DNA from 3 places in the Ligilactobacillus acidipiscis genome. Region 2 is predicted to be linked to each of the others. Evidence: predicted binding sites of a transcription regulator. Region 2 holds the regulator's gene; each other region holds the start of a gene.
The links. The regulator LexA, encoded in region 2, represses DNA repair genes until DNA is damaged. The targets are predictions, from matches to a motif close to CNAACANNTGTTNG.
Positions count from the first base shown of each region.

Region 1: the regulator LexA is predicted to act here: its motif matches at 3,406-3,419, upstream of BQ5903_RS02315 (replication-associated recombination protein A).
Region 3: the regulator LexA is predicted to act here: its motif matches at 2,766-2,779, upstream of BQ5903_RS05520 (Y-family DNA polymerase).

Region 1 covers NZ_LT630287.1:512,717-518,805, forward strand. Annotated here, with positions in the region: gene BQ5903_RS02300 (o-succinylbenzoate--CoA ligase) at 1-580, opposite strand, end outside; gene menB (1,4-dihydroxy-2-naphthoyl-CoA synthase) at 599-1,420, opposite strand; gene BQ5903_RS02310 (PaaI family thioesterase) at 1,454-1,834, shown strand; gene BQ5903_RS02315 (replication-associated recombination protein A) at 2,008-3,336, opposite strand; gene BQ5903_RS02320 (Hsp20/alpha crystallin family protein) at 4,269-4,700, opposite strand; gene BQ5903_RS02325 (AarF/UbiB family protein) at 4,941-6,089, opposite strand, start outside.
Region 2 covers NZ_LT630287.1:1,416,818-1,422,906, forward strand. Annotated here, with positions in the region: gene BQ5903_RS06505 (D-2-hydroxyacid dehydrogenase) at 1-912, opposite strand, end outside; gene BQ5903_RS06510 (GIY-YIG nuclease family protein) at 1,022-1,309, opposite strand; gene BQ5903_RS06515 (tRNA1(Val) (adenine(37)-N6)-methyltransferase) at 1,296-2,054, opposite strand; gene BQ5903_RS06520 (lysophospholipid acyltransferase family protein) at 2,149-2,781, shown strand; gene BQ5903_RS06525 (YneF family protein) at 2,833-3,060, opposite strand; gene BQ5903_RS06530 (DUF896 domain-containing protein) at 3,175-3,423, opposite strand; gene lexA (transcriptional repressor LexA) at 3,588-4,214, shown strand; gene BQ5903_RS06540 (ISL3 family transposase) at 4,443-5,684, opposite strand; gene recN (DNA repair protein RecN) at 5,945-6,089, opposite strand, start outside.
Region 3 covers NZ_LT630287.1:1,208,818-1,214,906, forward strand. Annotated here, with positions in the region: partial or broken gene BQ5903_RS05510 (IS1380 family transposase) at 1-1,234, shown strand, start outside; gene BQ5903_RS05515 (DNA/RNA non-specific endonuclease) at 1,443-2,234, shown strand; gene BQ5903_RS12500 (hypothetical protein) at 2,286-2,633, shown strand; gene BQ5903_RS05520 (Y-family DNA polymerase) at 2,813-4,117, shown strand; gene BQ5903_RS05525 (hypothetical protein) at 4,646-5,296, shown strand; gene BQ5903_RS05530 (TrmH family RNA methyltransferase) at 5,324-6,089, shown strand, end outside.

The DNA.
Region 1 (6,089 bases), 900 kb from region 2:
AACCGCTGATATGAAAGATCGGTACTGTACATAGCCATTCATCAGCTGGCGTTACGCCTAGATTTAAGGCAGATGCCGTTGCTGAACTAAAATGATTGCCAAATGTTTGAATAACGCCCTTTGGTCTCCCAGTAGTACCTGAAGTGTACATGATACTTGCCGCATCTTTAGCAGCAAAGACCTGTTGGGGGGCAAAGCTTTTCTCAGAAGCTGAATCAAGCTCGCTAAAAGAAATAGTGCGGCAGCTTAACTGTGAAGCATCAAGCTGATCTTCATATAAACAGACATCAACTTGACTATCATTTAGTTGGTAATTTAACTCAGGCGCTGACAAACGACGATTCAGCCAGACAATCGTATGTCCTGCGTTTAAAATCCCCATCGCAGTTAAGTACCCAGCCAATGAATTATTAGTCAGAATAGCGATTTTTTTGTTGTTCAAAGCATCTAAACCTGCTAGTTTTCGTCCAAGCTTGTCAGTGTATTCAGCAAGTTGTGCAAAAGTTATAGTTTTTTCTTTATCTACGACAGCAGCCCTAGTCGGGGTTAAGGCTGCCTGCTTTTTTATCCAATTATCCATTATTGTACCTGACATCGTTTATGGGAACTTAGGATATTTATCAAAATCAGGCTTACGTTTTTCATTGAACGCATCGCGCCCCTCTTTGCCTTCATCTGTCTGATAAAATAACATTGTAGCGTCTCCGCCAAGCTGTTGTATTCCAGCCAAACCATCGGTATCAGCGTTCATTGCAGCCTTGATAAAGCGCAAAGCTGTTGGTGATTTTTCAAGGATCTCATTACACCAGTCAAGTGTTACAGATTCAACGTCAGCCAATGGAACGACTTTATTGATCCAGTTCATTTGGTAAGCTTCTTCTGCTGAGTAGAAGTGATTTAAGAACCACACTTCTTTAGCACGTTTATGTCCGATGACACGGGCAAGATAACCGGAACCGTATCCGGCATCGAAACTGCCAACTTTAGGTCCTGTTTGACCAAACTTCGCATTGTCGGCTGCGATAGTTAGGTCACAAACTAGCTGCAAGATGTTACCACCGCCGACAGACCAACCCTTGACCATCGCAATCACGGGTTTAGGGATGATCCGGATCAAGTGTTGCAGATCCAAGACGTTCAAACGAGCGACTTTGTCTTTACCAACATAGCCTCCGTTACCACGAACCCCCTGGTCACCACCAGATGAAAAGGCGAGGTCGCCAGCTCCAGTTAGAATTATTACGCCAATTGTGCTATCATCACGGCAGATAGTAAACGCATCGATCATTTCTTCTACAGTTGTTGGGGTAAAGGCGTTGCGCCTTTCTGGGCGGTTCATTGTGATTTTTGCAATTTTGTCAGACCTTTCAAAGATTATTTCTTCGTAGTCTTTGACCTTTTCCCAGTTTACAGATGTCATTTAATTCAATCCTTTCGAAAGTTGGTAATATTTATGTCAGACTTAGTAAAAACTCTTGGAATTAAAGTTGTTTCTCTCTCATCCAACGAATCTATTATATCACTTGAAATTTCTGATGAAATTAAACAGCCTTACGGAATCGTGCACGGCGGGATCAATGCAGTTTTGGCAGAAACAGCTGCTAGTATGGCTGGAGCGAAAAATGTTCCAGAAGGCTCGACGGTGGTCGGTGTGAATCTGACAACACATCATTTGCAAGCTGAAAAACAAGGAACTTTGCTTGCTAAAGCAACGCCTTTGCATGTCGGTTCTAAACTCCAAACGTGGCAAGTTGAAGTTCATAATAACGATGTTTTGACCAGCGTTAGTCAAGTTACACTTAGTCGCATCGATCTAAATAGAATAAGAAATTAAAAAGAAATATGTCTCTTCGACTTTAATTTCAAAAAATTAGTACAAAATAACAATACCCTAAGAGGATAAATTTAGAGAAAAATTGTAAGTATGCCACTTTGATCAAAAAACGAAAAGTCCCATGTACTCTAAGAATTAGGTTCGCTTGCTTGAGTGCATGGGGCTTTTCGTTTTTAGCTATTATCATGGCTTTTATGCCACTTTTTAATATATTCCAACCGTTGCTTGAAACGAGCTTCTTTTCCTTGATTGGTGGGTTCATAGTATTCGTGTCCCTTGATCTCAGGCGGGGCAGTTTCCATTGAAGTCAGTTTGTCTTTGCTTTTGTGGGCATATTGGTAATTTTCACCATAACCTAAGTCATCCATTAGTTTAGTTGGTGCATTTCTGATCTGTAAGGGTACCAGCAGATTTCCGTAAGAACGGACATCTTTTTTGGAAGTCAGACGGGCTTTGTATGCGGCGTTTGATTTAGGTGCTAACGCTAGGTAGATCACAGCTTCAGTTAAATGAACATCACATTCCGGCAAGCCAATAAACTGACAAGCTTGAAAAACATTGACTGCGACATTTAAAGCATTGGTATCTGCCAAACCGATATCTTCGCTGGCGAAACGAACCAATCGTCGCGCGATATATAGTGGATCTTCACCACCATCGATCACACGTGATAACCAGTAGACCGCCGCATTCACGTCGCTGTTACGCATTGATTTGTGCAAAGCCGAAATAATATTATAATGTTCCTCGCCTTTTTTATCATAACGTAAAGACTTTTTTCCTAGGAGTTGATGCAAAGTTTGTTGATCGACTGTAACATCTTTACCCTCTCGTTTGCCATTTAATATTGCCATTTCAAGGGTATTAAGGGCGTTTCGGCCGTCACCATTGGCAAAAGCAGCGATTTCTTGCAGTGTTTCCTGTGAAATGTGGATGGCCAATTCAGGAAAGCCCTGAGAGGAATTCAAAGCATGTTTTAGCAGATCGACTAATTCGTCAGGCTTTAATTCTTGTAAGACAAAAACTTTACAACGAGAGAGGAGGGCGGAGTTCAACTCAAACGATGGATTTTCAGTCGTAGCTCCAATCAAAATGATACTGCCTTTTTCGACATAAGGTAAGAATGCGTCTTGTTGAGCTTTATTAAAGCGATGGATCTCGTCAACGAAAACAATCGTTCTTTCCCCCATTTCTCGTGCTTCTTCAGCATCTTTCATGATCGACTTGATATCTTTGATACTGGTAGTGACCGCACTGAAGGTTAAAAAATGGGCTTTAGTCTGAGCGGCAATTATCCGTGCTAAAGTGGTTTTGCCTACCCCTGGAGGTCCCCAAAAGATCATCGAGGTCAGCTGATCATTATCGATCAATTCGCGGAGAACTTTGCCGGGAGCTAAAAGGTGAGTTTGACCAAAAAATTCAGCTAATTTTTGTGGCCTGACCCGGTAAGCCAAGGGAGCATTGTTGTTTTCATTTTGGTCAAAAATAGAAGTTTGTTTCAAATGATTACCTCCTTCCTCGTAGTGTAAGTTACTAAACAAACATATTATGTAACTTTATTGTGATAAAAGCAAACGTATGTTTCAAAAAATCAAACGATAATAAAAGGCCTGAAACAAATTTACATACATTTGTTTCAGACCCCTAGGTTACTGACTGTGTTACGTCAAAATATAAACTCATCTAATTACCTAAATATCCTTTGAAGTCAACTTAAATTTTCTCATGTTTTGGGTTAAAAGCACTAAAGCTCAGACCCGCGTTTTCACTCATACATATCATCTTGGAGGTTCACCTGTTTCTCCTAAGATATTCACACATCAGGAGCACTGAACTTTATATTCTGTAAGGAAAGATCGTGTTTCCGCAACCCTAGTTGAGCAACTAATTTCTGCAATTTTTTCACTGATCTGCAATTGCTCCCTTACCTCGACTTCGGTCAACACCGGTTGTAAAGATCTCATGACCTGCCTTGCACGGGCTAGCGGACATAAAACGATTCATGTTGACTTCATCACTTCCAATCGACTAAATTATTTGTGGTTGAAACACATCTCATGTTGGTTCAATCACCCTCTAAAGAAGAAATATTCTGTGTTTGGAACTTTCTCATGTTGGTTCCGACACCCTCTATCATATCCTCTATTTTGGTTGGACCTAGCGGATTTAATACTTTTAAAACTTTCAATTGCTTTGTTGCTATATTCAGTTGTCTGACTCACTAACTGAGCCTTGATCTTTCCTTACACCTATTTTATATCACATTGCCAAGCTTAATGCAACCGTTTTCTATCAAGGAAATTCACACATATAAAAGTCTACTATTTTTAAGGTAAACTCTATGATATCAACCTTTTAGAAGGACAAAGATTTAAAGCTTTACACAAAAAACCTCGTATTCTTTTGCTGGAATACGAGGTAAACGATTATTTGATTACTGCACTTCGATTTTATGAGTTTTACTCTGACCTTCTGTTGTCTTAGGCAAGGTGATAGTCAAAACGCCTTCTTCATATTTGGCACCGATCTTTTCGTGATCGACATCAGGAAAATGATATTGACGAGTAAAACGACCAGAGCTGCGTTCGCTGGCGATCATATTGCCATCTTTGTCACTGCGGTCAGTGAACGATTGACGCTTGGCGGAAACGGTCAATGTGTTATCTTTGAAGTCGATCGAGATATCTTTTTTGTCAACACCAGGAACATCGATCGCAACGGTATAATCTGTCTCAGTTTCTTGCACGTCACTACGCAGTTCCTTAAAGGAATCACTCAAGTTCATAAGTGGACGTCCAAAATTCTTGAAAAATTCATCTCCGGAATTTAACAAATCGTTGAAGTGATTAGAAATATCGTTAGCCATAACACCAAAACTTCCTTTCTATGATTGGTAATTTACTACCATACTTAAACAGTCAACAAGGAAAAGATCCGCATGGATGAATCTCCCTTACTGTTAATTCTATACGTTTTTAGAGTAGATGCAAAGAAAAAACACTAAAAGGTCAAAAAAAGTCAAAGTCTTAATAAATCTCGCCAACACACGTCTGAATGTTTTTCAAAGACATGGGAGAAAGGAGGCTTGAATTGCGAACGGTCAGGTTTATTTTTTATGTTTAAAACGGATCCACAAGGAATTTAAGATCATCAAGACGATCACAATAAATGAAATAATATAGCCAGCAACTCCCAGTCTGTAAATTGCAGGATGTTCGGAGCTACCCTGGACTAACAAGGAAGAGCCTAGTATCAATGCTGCTAAAATAATTGCGCTTACAAGTCTATCAACGATCCTGCTAAAATTAACGAAGAGAGTTTCTTGCCCCCTTAAAGCAATGTTGATTTTGGTTTGACCGGTTGTAAATAAATTGATCAATTGTTCGATTTTTAATGGGATCTTGGATAAAGCACGCACTGATTGAGCAACATCTAAGGCACTATCTTCCAACTGTTTTTTCCAGCTAAAGTGTTCGATCAGATATTCTTTGGCAAACGGACGCGCAACATCCATCATTTCCATTTCAGGGTCAAGTTCAGCAATGATCCCCTCAAGTGAAGCAAAGGATTTGACCAAAAGAGTGATTTCCGATTTGGCTTGTAAGTTATTATTCCGACAAAGGCTAATGACCTCAAAAAGTAAACTGGGTAAGTCGATTTGCCCCAGGCCCATTTGCATGTAAGGCTGTAAAAAGATACCTAACTCTTCGAAAAATTTTTCCTGATCAACTTTGCCGGTCCGGTTACAAATTGAAAGTATCGCTTGACCGATCGTTCTTGTGTCTTTAGTATTTAAGGCCAAGATAATTTGAATGATCCCGTCAACAATATTGGGTGTCAGGCGTCCCATCATTCCAAAATCAAGGTAGGTCACCCGGTAATCGGGCAGATCATCTTGCGCAGTCAAAGTAGTCTTTTTTCCCCGGACCTTCCGCTGAAATTGAATAATATGATTTTGTTCTTTGATGTCCTCATGGTCAAAACGTTTGAATAAGATGTTACCAGGATGAGGATCAGCATGAAAAAAGTTATCTTCAAAAACTTGCTTGACAAAGTTTTTGACGAGTGCTTCGGCGACTTTTTTACGTTCATTCTTTTGCTGTTTGGCTATGCGTTCATCTTTACTATAGGGTTCTTGGATGTAGTATTTAATGCTTCTGCCAGGCATATAGCTAGTAACTAAAATTTTTTGTGCTGAAAGATCGGCATATGTTCGGGGAACAGTAATGATCCCATCATTATTATTTAGCTCGTA
Region 2 (6,089 bases):
GACAGCCGTATCAGTATAAAATGCAACGTGTGGTGTCACAATTACATTTTCTAATTCACGTAATTCGTTGAAAAGCGGGTCTTTGATTTCTTTTCCCCTCAAATCATGGTTGAATAAGGGGCTTTCATTTTCATAGGTATCAAGACCAGCACCAGCAACTTTTCCACTTTTAAGTCCATCGATCAACGCTGCTGTGTCTATTAAAAGCCCCCGTGCAGTATTGATCAAATAAACACCGTCTTTCATTTCTGAAATAGCCTGGGCATCGATCATATGCTTATCTTTTAACGAAGCTGGCATATGCAAAGTGATTATATCAGCCTTTTGATATAATTCCTCTTTACTGTCAACATAGATACCTTCTGCTGCTAATTTAGAGTCCGTATAAGGATCATAAGCTACGATTTTGGCACCAAAACCACGATAAATAGAAATAGCAGCCTTACCGATTCGGCCGGTTCCGATCACACCGATAGTTTTATCGTGAATTTCTTGGCCAACGTTTCCTTCCCAGCGAAAGTCTTGTTGTTCGCTGCGTTTTCTAAAATTATCAATTTTCCTAAGCAATTGCAATAATAGAGTCACAGAAAATTCAGCAATCGCAGTCGGCGAATATGCTGGCACATTAGTTACTGCAATATTATTCGCTGAAGCTTCTTTGAGATCAACATTGTCAACACCGACATTGCGGATCGAAAAAACTTTGATCCCTAAACTCTGTGCTTTGTTAAATAATGACTTAGGATACTCGCCAGTTTGTAAGGCTAAAACTGCATCATGACCATTGATCTTATCCATTGTTTCGTCTGTCAAAGGATCTTTAATTAAATCAACTTGAATATTATTTTTGGTTGACCATTCCCTAAAGAATGGTTCTTCGTCATCTCTCACTGAAAAAGCAATCATTTTCATATTACTAAAACTCCTTCATGTTTTATATAGCTAAAATTCTTAGAGAAATATAGCATGACTTATATTATACGTGACACAACACATCATTGACTACACAAAAATAAATTCATTAATTTTTTTTAATTGATTCAAGATCGACTCCATGAGCCGACAAAAAGCTTTCTTTTTTAGAACGTGGCTGATGTTTAAACGCATATTCTGCTTTTAGGGCCAGAGACTTACTGTCAAATTCTTCATGATAGATCATTTTAACTGGTCTTCTGACCCTCGTATATTTAGCCCCTCGTCCCGAATTATGCTGCTCTAAGCGCCGTTTTAAATCAGTTGTAAATCCTCCATACAAGGTCCCATCAGCGCAAAAAAGTACATAAAAAAAATAGTGTTTATTCTTCACCATATAAAATCCTTCTTACTTCTGGCAAATATTGATCCTGTTCGTCATAAACAACTACAGGAGGAACAAATCTCAATCCCCCGGGGCGACCATCCTTGATTGCCTCTATCAAAACCATATTAGCTTCACGTCCTTTTTTAGGATAAACCAAACGGATCCTTTTAGGAACAAGGCGGTTTTTTTCCAATAAGCTAAAGATTTCTTGAAGTCGATCAGGACGATGCACCATATACATTTTACCGCCCATTTTCAGTAAAGCACTGATAATTACTATAATATTAGCCAGTGAGGCTGTGCTTTCGTGTCGAGCCAACGCTAAGTATGGATTAGGATTTTTTTTACTAGATGGTTGATCAGCAAAATATGGTGGATTACACGTGATCGTATCGACCGAATCTTTTTTTATTTCTTGTAAAATATCTTTAAGGTCCATATTTAAAACTGAAACTTGTTCATTCAGATCATTTAATTCAATGCTCCGTCTGGCCATATCTACTAATCTTGTTTGAACCTCAACTTGGGTAATGTGGGCTTTCGTTTTTTTAGTCAAAAATAAACCAACCGCCCCGTTACCTGAGCAAAGATCAATGATCTTTCCTTTTTGTTTTAAAATTGGCTGCGCAAAATCCGCCAACAAGACCGCGTCCAAAGAAAACGAAAAAACATCTGCACTTTGAATGATCTTGATATTATTAGCATACAATTCGTCTACTCTTTCTCCACTTTTCAATTGCGGATCAAATTTCATTTTAAACACTTTCTTTCATCAAAACTTGCAACTGGTATAATAACTATGTAATATTATTCTTGACAATACTATTTTGGAAAGGAATGTCACTGCGATGTTCTACTCATTTATTCGAGTTGTGGCTCGAATAGTAGTTGCTATCATTAATGGCAACAGCCACTACCTTAACAAAGAAAAACTTCCTGAAGGCAACTATATTGTAGTCGGGCCTCATCGTGCCTGGTTTGATATGATTTATTTTGCCTTGGCTGCATCCCCGAAACGTTTTTCATTTATGGCTAAAAGGGAGTTATTTAAGAACCCTGTTCTCCGCTATATCTTGGATCACGCAAATGCTTTTCCCGTCGATCGTGAACACCCGGGACCCTCTGCAATCAAAACACCCGTCAAATGGTTACGTAAGCGAGATATCTCGCTGATCATGTTTCCTTCTGGGACACGACACTCACAAGAAATGAAGGGCGGTGTCGCATTGATCGCCAAGCTTTCAGGAGTACCGATCGTACCAACAGTTTACCAGGGACCATTAACTTTCAAATCTCTTTTTTCACGAAAACGTGTTACAGTGGCATTTGGTGACCCGATTTATCTTGACCGCAAAGCAAAAATGACTGATGAAAAGCAAAACAAATTATTTGCAAAAATGGAAGCAGAGTTTGAAAAGTTGGATCAGCAGGTCGATCCTAATTTTAAATACGTTGATGTTTCAAAACATTCAACAAAATAAGGATAAATAAAAAGTCGGGTGATCACCCGGCTTTTTTATTTAAAAATGACTTTATTTTTTCTTCCCATAATTAGCTTTCATGGACGTCATCATTTGGTTAAGTTTCTTTTCCGAAGGCTTCTGGCCCATCTGCAACATCATTTGTCTTAACATCTGTTCATTGATTGGCGGGGTTTTTTGTAAATAGCTCTCCATATACTTGCGGGCACCGTAGAAACCGCCTACGAGTCCTAAAACCAACGCGATGATGACGATAATTATCCATACTGGTGTGGACATCATCAACTACTCCCTTCCTTAACTTTTGCTTACTTAGTTAAGTTTACACAATTAACTGTGAAAAATAAAGTGGTCGTCAAAAATTACACAAACTTCTCCACTTTTTATTAACTTTTAATCGTCACGTAAACCACGTTTTCTTTGGATATCTTTGACCTTTTCAGGGGTAACTTCTTTTCCCTTTTTATCAAAAACCTGCGTCATCTCGATCTGACTGCGAAAGTTTTCGCGAAACATGCTTAAATAGGTTTCACGTAAGCGCTGCTGCTCTTCTTGTTCTTCTTTTGTTAAACCATTTGCCTTTTTTTTGTGAGCCAGTTCGTTGATCCTATCTAATAAGTTTTGTGGGATCCCATTATCCATATCTTCTACGACCTCTTTTCATACAACGAGACTCTTTAATTCCAATACAAACTATCTTAAACAATTAATACTAAAAACTCAAGTATTTTATCCGAACATTAGTTTGAAATAGCAACAATAATATGATACGCTTGAACTATAAAAAATTAAATGAGGTGTTCGTGATGTCCAAAATAATCGAAGAACGACAAATCTCCGTCTTAAAATTCATCTACGAATGTGTACATGAAAAGGGTTACCCGCCTACTGTCCGTGAAATTGGCGAAGCAGTCGATCTCTCTTCGACCTCAACTGTCCATGGACACATTGCACGTTTAGAAAAGCGCGGATATATTCACAAAGATCCTACTAAACCACGTGCCCTTGAAATAACCCTTGCTGGGATGGAAGCGCTCGGTATCAGTGAAAAAGCTGCTAAAATACCAGTTCTAGGAACGGTTACAGCTGGTAATCCAATTTTAACAGTTCAAGAAACAACAGACTACTTCCCCTTGCCACCTAATTATGACTCCGCTCAAGACTTGTTTATGTTAACTATCAGAGGCGAAAGCATGATCAACATTGGTATTCTCGACGGCGACGAAGTGATCGTCAGACAACAACGTTCCGCAGATAATGGTGATATTATTATCGCTATGACAGATGACAACGAAGCAACCTGCAAACGATTCTTCAAAGAAAAAGATCATTTTCGATTGCAGCCTGAAAACGACACAATGGCCCCGATCATTTTAGATTCAGTTACCGTACTTGGTAAAGTTGTGGGCTTATACCGAGACTTCATTAGCTAAAAACAGCCAGATAAATAAAAAAACGAGTAACTTTGATAAGTTTGCTCGTTTTTTAGGGACTTTGTCAAATAGTGTTGATGGCCCATAGAACTCTATCTTTATGGTAGGGTTCTTTTTTTACTGCCATAGCTAGATTAAAGTGTTTGGGTTGGGAGGCAGGTGCGGGTCCGAAGCGTAGCGAAATGGGCCCGCACCTGCCTCCCACAGTGTTGACCTAAATTTTTTATCTTAGGCATGGATCAATTTGATGCGGATAAAGAAATGCCTTAAGTTACTGAATCCGTAACAGCTACGTTTAAGTTCTTTGATCTTGCGATTGATCCCCTCTAACGGCCCATTAGAGTAGTCATAGAGACAAGCGTTCCTGATCCCTAAGTAGTTCTTTTGAATGGTCCTCATGACGGTATCCATTTCAGTACCATTGGGACGGTAGTTCATAACTAATTGTTGTAAAGTAGCCCGATCGCGGTTGCGAATAAAGGTTAAGATCGTTTGATAGGTCTGATAGTTTTCTGCGAACTGTGGAAAATTCTTGAGTCCCAGATCGACCACATTTTGGGCAGTCGTGTATTCATTTAATCCCCGATAATATTTAACCTGGGAGGTCTCAAGTTGATTTTCAGCTAAGTGGAATAAGCGCCAGTTGCTTTTTAAAACTTTATAGTTGCGGTCGTGGTGGTCGTTGATCCCTTTTAAAACACGCAGCCGTTCATGGTCAAGTGCCCGACCCGCTAACTGAACAATATGGAAACGGTCAAAGACGATCAGGGCGTTAGGAAAAAGACGACGGACGAAAGTCTGATACTGCGCATTCAGATCCATGGTCACCAGTTGAACTTTTTGACGCTCAGAAAGTGTATAAGTATTGGTGAAATACTCGCGGATCGTCTGCGAGAGACGATCTGGCAATAAGGTGACCAAATCATGGGTTTTTGCGTCAATGCAGATAAAAGAAAAGCAGTTCTTAGTTGAACGAAATTCGTCAAAACTGAGAGCTGTCGGCAGCTCTTTGGGCGTTACTAAAGCTCGCTGATCCTTATACAAGATCCGTTGAACCGAGGAAGCTGAGATTCCCACGGTCTGGCTGATCGTTTTGACTGGCAGTGAGTTCTTAGCCAAAGTCGCGATTTCGTGGACTGCTTGGCGGGTGATCGAGTGCCGAGGTGGAGCGAGCTGCGTCTGCGCGCTAAAAGTATGGTGGCAAGTCCGGCACAGATAACGCTGTTTGCGCAAGTTCATGCGGAGCGGTTGTTCACCTAGGCTGGGTAGTCTCATCTTGGTCAGGCGGGTCCCATTCTGAACGATATTCGTGGAACCACAATTAACACAGCGTTCGACGGGGTAAGTCAGCGTAGCTGAAAGCAGTTTTTCGTGAACTCCGGCCTGTGAAAAATCAGTACAAGCTGAAATTTTGATATTTGGGTCTTGGATATTGAGTAAATTTAGGATAGAATCAGTTTGGGACATCATTTATACCTCGCTTTGATTTGGTTTTGTCGCTTTAATCGTAGCATATGAGGACAAATGATGTCCTTTTTTGTACAAAAATAGTGCTGATGAACGCTCATCAACACTAAAAAGTGTAGACCCATTTTTTATTTACTATTTTAGTTAAGTTCCAGCAAATAAAGAGTTTTGCCGACCCAATTCCATCATCTCTTTGCGCTAAAACATACTTTAATGACAGGGCCAAACGGTACTTAATTTTTTCCTGTTCTTCTGCTAAGTTTTTAAGAATGACCCATTTTTAACAATTCAGCAGCGTGCTTCCGAGCAAGATCTGTAATTTCCGTTCCCGCAAGCATCCTAGCCAATTCTTCAATTTTTTCAGACTGCCTCAGTCGTTCAACTCTTGTTTCTGTCCGACCATCTTGA
Region 3 (6,089 bases), 210 kb from region 2:
GAGCTAGCGAACGATGCGGGGACTTTATTGCTTGCTGAGTTTCTCCATCAACTCCACTTTGACCAGTTTTTAGAGACTAACTTGCGTTTCAAAGATGGTCGCAAGTATTGTACCTTCACTATGAACGATTTATTCAAGCAGTTGTTATTTCAATTACTAGCGGGGTATTCCCAGGATCAGTCTGCTAACACCTTGGCCCAAGCGGCTGATTTCAACTTAGCTCTAAAACAAGCAGTCGCTTCCCAACCGACGCTCTCACGTTTTATCAATCACGTCTCGGCGACAGGCCTTTTCTCCGTCAAGTCTGTAATGATCTCTTTGGCGCACTTAGTCCTGGGCCAGCTGAATCAACATCAGCTGATCCTTGACCTCGACTCCACGCATGCTGATACATTTGGTAACCAAGAAAAAAGTGCTTATAACGGTCATTATCAGACTAACGGTTATCATCCATTACTAGCTTTCGATGCTTTATCGGACTGCTTATTGAATGCCCAATTACGTCCAGGCAATCGCTATACTTCACAGGGAGCGACTAAATTCTTATTACGGGGCCTACGGGCCTTCTTTGGATGTCCTCGTGCGGGGAGATTCTGGTTTCGCAGCGCCAGGGATCTACCGTGCCTGTGATAAAAAACAGGCTAAATTCGTGATCCGCATGAAAGCGAACCGCCAACTCCAAAGTCGGGCTGAGCGCTTGATCCAAGTGGGCGACCACGACTTCAGCGAAACTGAAGTCCAATGGCATGTCCTGCAGGATTACTGTCCCCAAAGTTGGCCACGCCCTTATCGGGTGATCATTAGATCAACTCGGCCAGCGGGAAATTTACTGTTTGACCATGAGTTTATCGTGACCAACTTGGAAGAATTGAGTGGTCCGCAAGTCTTTGCCCTCTATCAACAACGTGGTTCAATGGAAGACTTGATCAAAGAAGTTAAACGCGGTTTTCATTTTGATAAAACGGACAGTTCCAGCTTTAACGCCAATGAGTTTCGCATGTTGGTGGCTGGCACGGCTTACAATATACTCCAAGCCATGAAGAACTTGGTTTTACCACCGGAACTTAAACACGCTCAGGTCGAGACCATCCGCTTTAAATTACTTCATTTGGCAGCTAAGGTCACGCACCACGCCCATCAGATCTGGGTCCATTTATCCCAGACCAATGTGTTTGATAAATTATTCTGGCAGACACTGTTTAAGATCCAAAACATTAAAATATACCCGCTGTGAACTCACAAAATAAAATATATTTTCTAGGGAAAGGGTGAAGTCTGCCCTTTTTTAAGCAATACGACCGCAAAACTAACAAAAAAAGCTTTTTTCTGAGACCACGGTTATTTTGCGCCAAATTTTATTTAAGACAAAAAGTATGAATAATTTAGGTATATAATAAAAGGTAACAATATTACTATTAAAAATAATACGAGGAGGAAGGTTAATGGACACTTTTTTTGCCATCATATGGTTGGGAGCTTTGATCTATTTTATTTTTTGTTTATTTAACAAAAAAAGGCGGAAGGAGAAAACGAAGTGGATGATACTTGGTGCTTCGATCTTAGCCTTTGTTATTTTTGGAGTATTGACTCCAACAGGATCTGAGAAGACGGCTAGTGGAGAAAAAACTGAACAAGTATCTTCGCAAGAACATAGAGCAACGCAAGTTAAGAAGGGGAAAACTTCTTCGTCACGAAGGAATAAAAGTACTAAAAAAGAGTACTCAAATAAACAGGAATCTATTAGGAAGGCCCAGTTAGCAAAAAAGAAGGATCAAAGTAGGGTTCAACAACAAAATCGTGCCTCAAATAAAGAACTTGCTGCTTTGGAATTTAAGGGTACACAAACCATCAATGTTAACAATGGAGTCCCAACCTTTAGTGAGACTGGGATGTCTACTAAAAATGGGTCGTGGGAAAAGTATGGCGAGCTTGATAGTTTAAATCGTGCGACTTTTGCTGAAGCTATGTTGAGCCAGGCAACAATGCCCAAACCAGGTGAAAAGCGCGAAAGCATTTCTGATGTGACCCCAACCGGCTGGAAGAATAAAAGGATCTCAAGCGGTTATCTTTATAATAGGTCACATTTAATTGGCTGGGCATTATCCGCTGAAAATGATAATTGGAGGAACTTGATCACAGGGACACGGCAATTAAATAGTCCTGAAATGTTGCGTTTTGAAATGGATACCAAAGCATATCTTGAACAGAGCAGTACTAATTATGTCAGATACTAAGTTACTCCAATATTTCGCGGTAATGAACTATTAGCTCGTGGGGTGCATATGATGGCCAGATCTGTGGGTGATAACAAAATATCGTTTAATGTTTTTATTTTTAATGTTCAAGACGGTGTTAAGCTGAACTACGCAGATGGTTCAAGTAATGTTTCTGGTGCTGCCTATACTGGTCAGACTCCTAATTCTGATAGTTATAAAGCTGCCAATAATGATCAAGTACAACAAAATGAACAAACCCAACAAAATGACGAACAAAACATGAGAGTGTATGTAACTCCTACAGGAGACAAATACCATACACATCCTCATGGTCGTGGACACTTTACCCCGACCACTTTAAAAGATGCTAAAGCACGCGGACTGCAGCCATGTAAAATATGTAACCCGCCGTCTTAATGAAAATTACTCTTTTGGTACAGCGGTTTGAATTAAAACAATCTAATGATCAGTTCTGATTATGGAATGATTTTTATCGTTTCATATTAGAACTTTTTGAATATCCAAAAAGCAACTTAGATATTTACAAAGCGAACTAATGTTCATATAATGAATATATAGCTCAAATGTTTGGAGAGATTGTTATGGATTATTCGAAGGAACCGCATGGTGTTTTCTTTCTAATAGATAATAAATCTTTTTACGCTAGTGTTGAGTGTGCGCAGAGAGGCCTTGATCCGCTGGAAGCTCCGTTAGTCGTGTTATCCGAACAGGAAAATACTAATGGAGGGCTTATTTTGGCTGCCTCACCAGTTGCCAAAAAAATGTATGGAATTAATAATGTTAGCCGGCAACGTGATCTGCCTAAAAATGATGACTTATTGGTAGTTCCTCCACGGATGAATTTATATATTGAAAAAAATCTTGAGATCAATGAAATATTTCGGCAGTATACTCAAGAAATTGATTGTGTCCCATATTCGATTGATGAGACGATCCTTGATTTGACCTATTCGTGGCACTTATTTGGCCCTGATCCTGTAGCTGTTGCTAGACAGATTCAAGAGACAGTGCGTGCACGATTAGGATTATATACTACTGTGGGTATCGGAGAGAACCCACTTCAGGCTAAACTAGCTCTAGATCTTTTTGCTAAACATTCCACTGATTTGATCGGTAAATTGAGTTATGCTGATTTTGCTGAAAAAATTTGGTCGATCACGAATTTGACTGAAGTGTGGAGTATTGGGAGAAGAACGGAAAAACATTTGCATAAAATGGGGATTTACTCTATGAAAGATTTAGCTCACACCACACCTTACACATTAAAAGAAGAAATGGGGGTAATGGGGACGCAATTGCTTGCATTAGCTTGGGGGATCGATCGAACTGATTTGGAAAAACCAGTTAGAGTTAAAAGTGATAGTCTAGGGAATTCGCAAGTATTACCAAGGGATTATCATAGGCAAGAGGAAATTGAAGTCGTGATTCAAGAAATTGGTGAGCAAGTTGCGGCTCGGTTGAGAAAAAGACATAAACAAACGATGTGTGTTAGTTTACGTATTGGTTTTTCTTATGCTTCAGCTGAAGAAATGGGAACAAGTGGGTTCTCGCAACAATTAAAAATTGCACCCACTAGTGATGGCCGTATTTTAAATCGTTGCTTATTAAAGCTATTTAGAAAAAATTGGCAGGGTGAAGCAGTTAGAAATGTTGCGGTTAGTTTTGGTGGTTTGATCACTACACAAGATCCGCAATTAAACTTATTTACTTCTGTAAAAAAACAAGAAAAACATGTTGTACTTGAAAAAACGTTAGACCAAATTAGAAACAAATTTGGAACAACTGCATTATTTTTTGGACATAGTTTGAAACATGGTGGAACAATGTTAGAACGTACTGGGTTAGTAGGCGGTCATAACGGAGGTAATTCCTATAGTTAGGCTTTAAAAAGGAACTTTTTGAAATTATTGAAACCTGGAAAAGTATGTAATCAAAAAGAAATGTATTTGTAATAGCTTTTTTGCAAGAGAAGGTATATACTACTCACATAGTCATTCGAAGGAACAAAACTTTTTATAGCAATTTATTACTAACTATCACATATTTCAGTTGTTCTGGTGACTATGCACATATTATATATCTGTTCTTCCTGTCGCTGCTGTGACGGGATTTTTTTTGCAATAAAGTTCATCACAAATTTTTAATATTCATTTTTTGAAAAGGGTTGTTGTTAAATTTTCATTATGCTATAATTACTGCGTTGACATTAAAGGCATTGCTTTTATTGACAACTATTTAATTTGTCCCCCTAAACAAATTAATACAACCCCTAAGGCCTTGCTCCGATAGTGGAGTAGGGTTTTTTTGTAGCTTGGATTTAATTAAACTAAGCTAAAAAGTAAGAATCATATACGCGACTGCTTTGTGCGTTGTATAATTAAGCAGGAATGAGTGAGAGGTGAGTTAATTTGGATATTAAGTATCAAGCTGTTGGCAATGTGATATATGAGCTTTATATGGGTAGAAATATTGAAAAACACATTGCTGCAGCTGTTAAAAATAAGATCCAGGATACATCGCTAAGAATAGAAGTTATTTCTTATCGTCAATTGAAACAAGAGAGCAAATTGAATTTATTAAATGATATAGAACCGTTATTGAATATGCGTGGCCGTGAAATGGAGTTAAGTTGTTTGTACTTATTACTATACTCAAAAGATGATCCTGATCAAGGAAGGATCAGACTTTTAGATTGTGCTCCTTTTTCAGAACAGGGACTGACTTATATTTTCCATAATCCAGGTATGTCTTTTCATAACGAGGAAGATCTATTTAGTACTGCGTTAAATTGTATGGAAGCTGCTGCTAGGATCAGTGCGCATTTTTTCACTGGTGATCTAGCTTTAAGTAAGATCCAGGCCAATGTATATCGTTCTTTTTATGCAGAGGAAAGTAATTCCGTAACGGCAATTTTGCTGACGGGTGAAGATACCGCTGCAGACACAAAATTAATCAAAGAAATTGCTAAGATTTATCAACTGCAAGTAGTTACCGGAACACAAAAAGATTTAAACGGAAAGAAATGTGCAGTTTTACGTTTTACCAAGAAATTGGCTTAAAAATAATTTTAAAAGTAGGAAGTTAAGATGAAATATATTCAATCGACTGGAAACCAGACAGTTAAAAACTGGAAGAAATTACAAACTAAAAAAGGTAGAAGCAGACAAGGAAAATATTTGCTGGAAGGTTGGCATTTACTGGACGAAGCTCTTAAAGCAAATGAAAATATTAGTGAAATAATGATAACTCCAGCAGCATTAGAGCATGCAAATCCTCAAGAAATGCCTGAAGAAGTGGATATATATGAAATTTCAGATGAAGTTGCGCAACAGTTAAGTGCAACACCTAGTCCGCAAGGAATATTTGCAACAGTAATTATTGGCCAAACAAAAGAAATAATACCCGAGAAAATGACAGGGGCTTGGCTTTTTTTAGATACGATCCAAGACCCTGGCAATGTCGGAACAATGGTAAGAACAGCGGATGCGGCCGGTTTTAAGGGTGTTGTTTTAAGTGAAGGATCGGTTGATATGTATCAGCCTAAACTTGTTCGTTCGATGCAAGGAAGTCAATTTCATGTAAAAATTATTGAGGGTGATTTGTCTATTTGGACAAAAGCCTTCAAGAAAAATCGTTTCCCAGTTTTTGGCAGTGAGCTAAATGATCAGGCACGAAGCTATGATGAGGTTGGTCAGCATGCAGATTTTGCTTTAGTCATGGGTAATGAAGGAAATGGATTGAGTCAAAAAATGTTGGAAGAAACCTCGATGAATCTATACATTCCGTTAAGAGGCCAAGCAGAATCTTTGAATGTTGCAATAGCAGCTGGCATCTTGATGTTTGCGCTAAGAG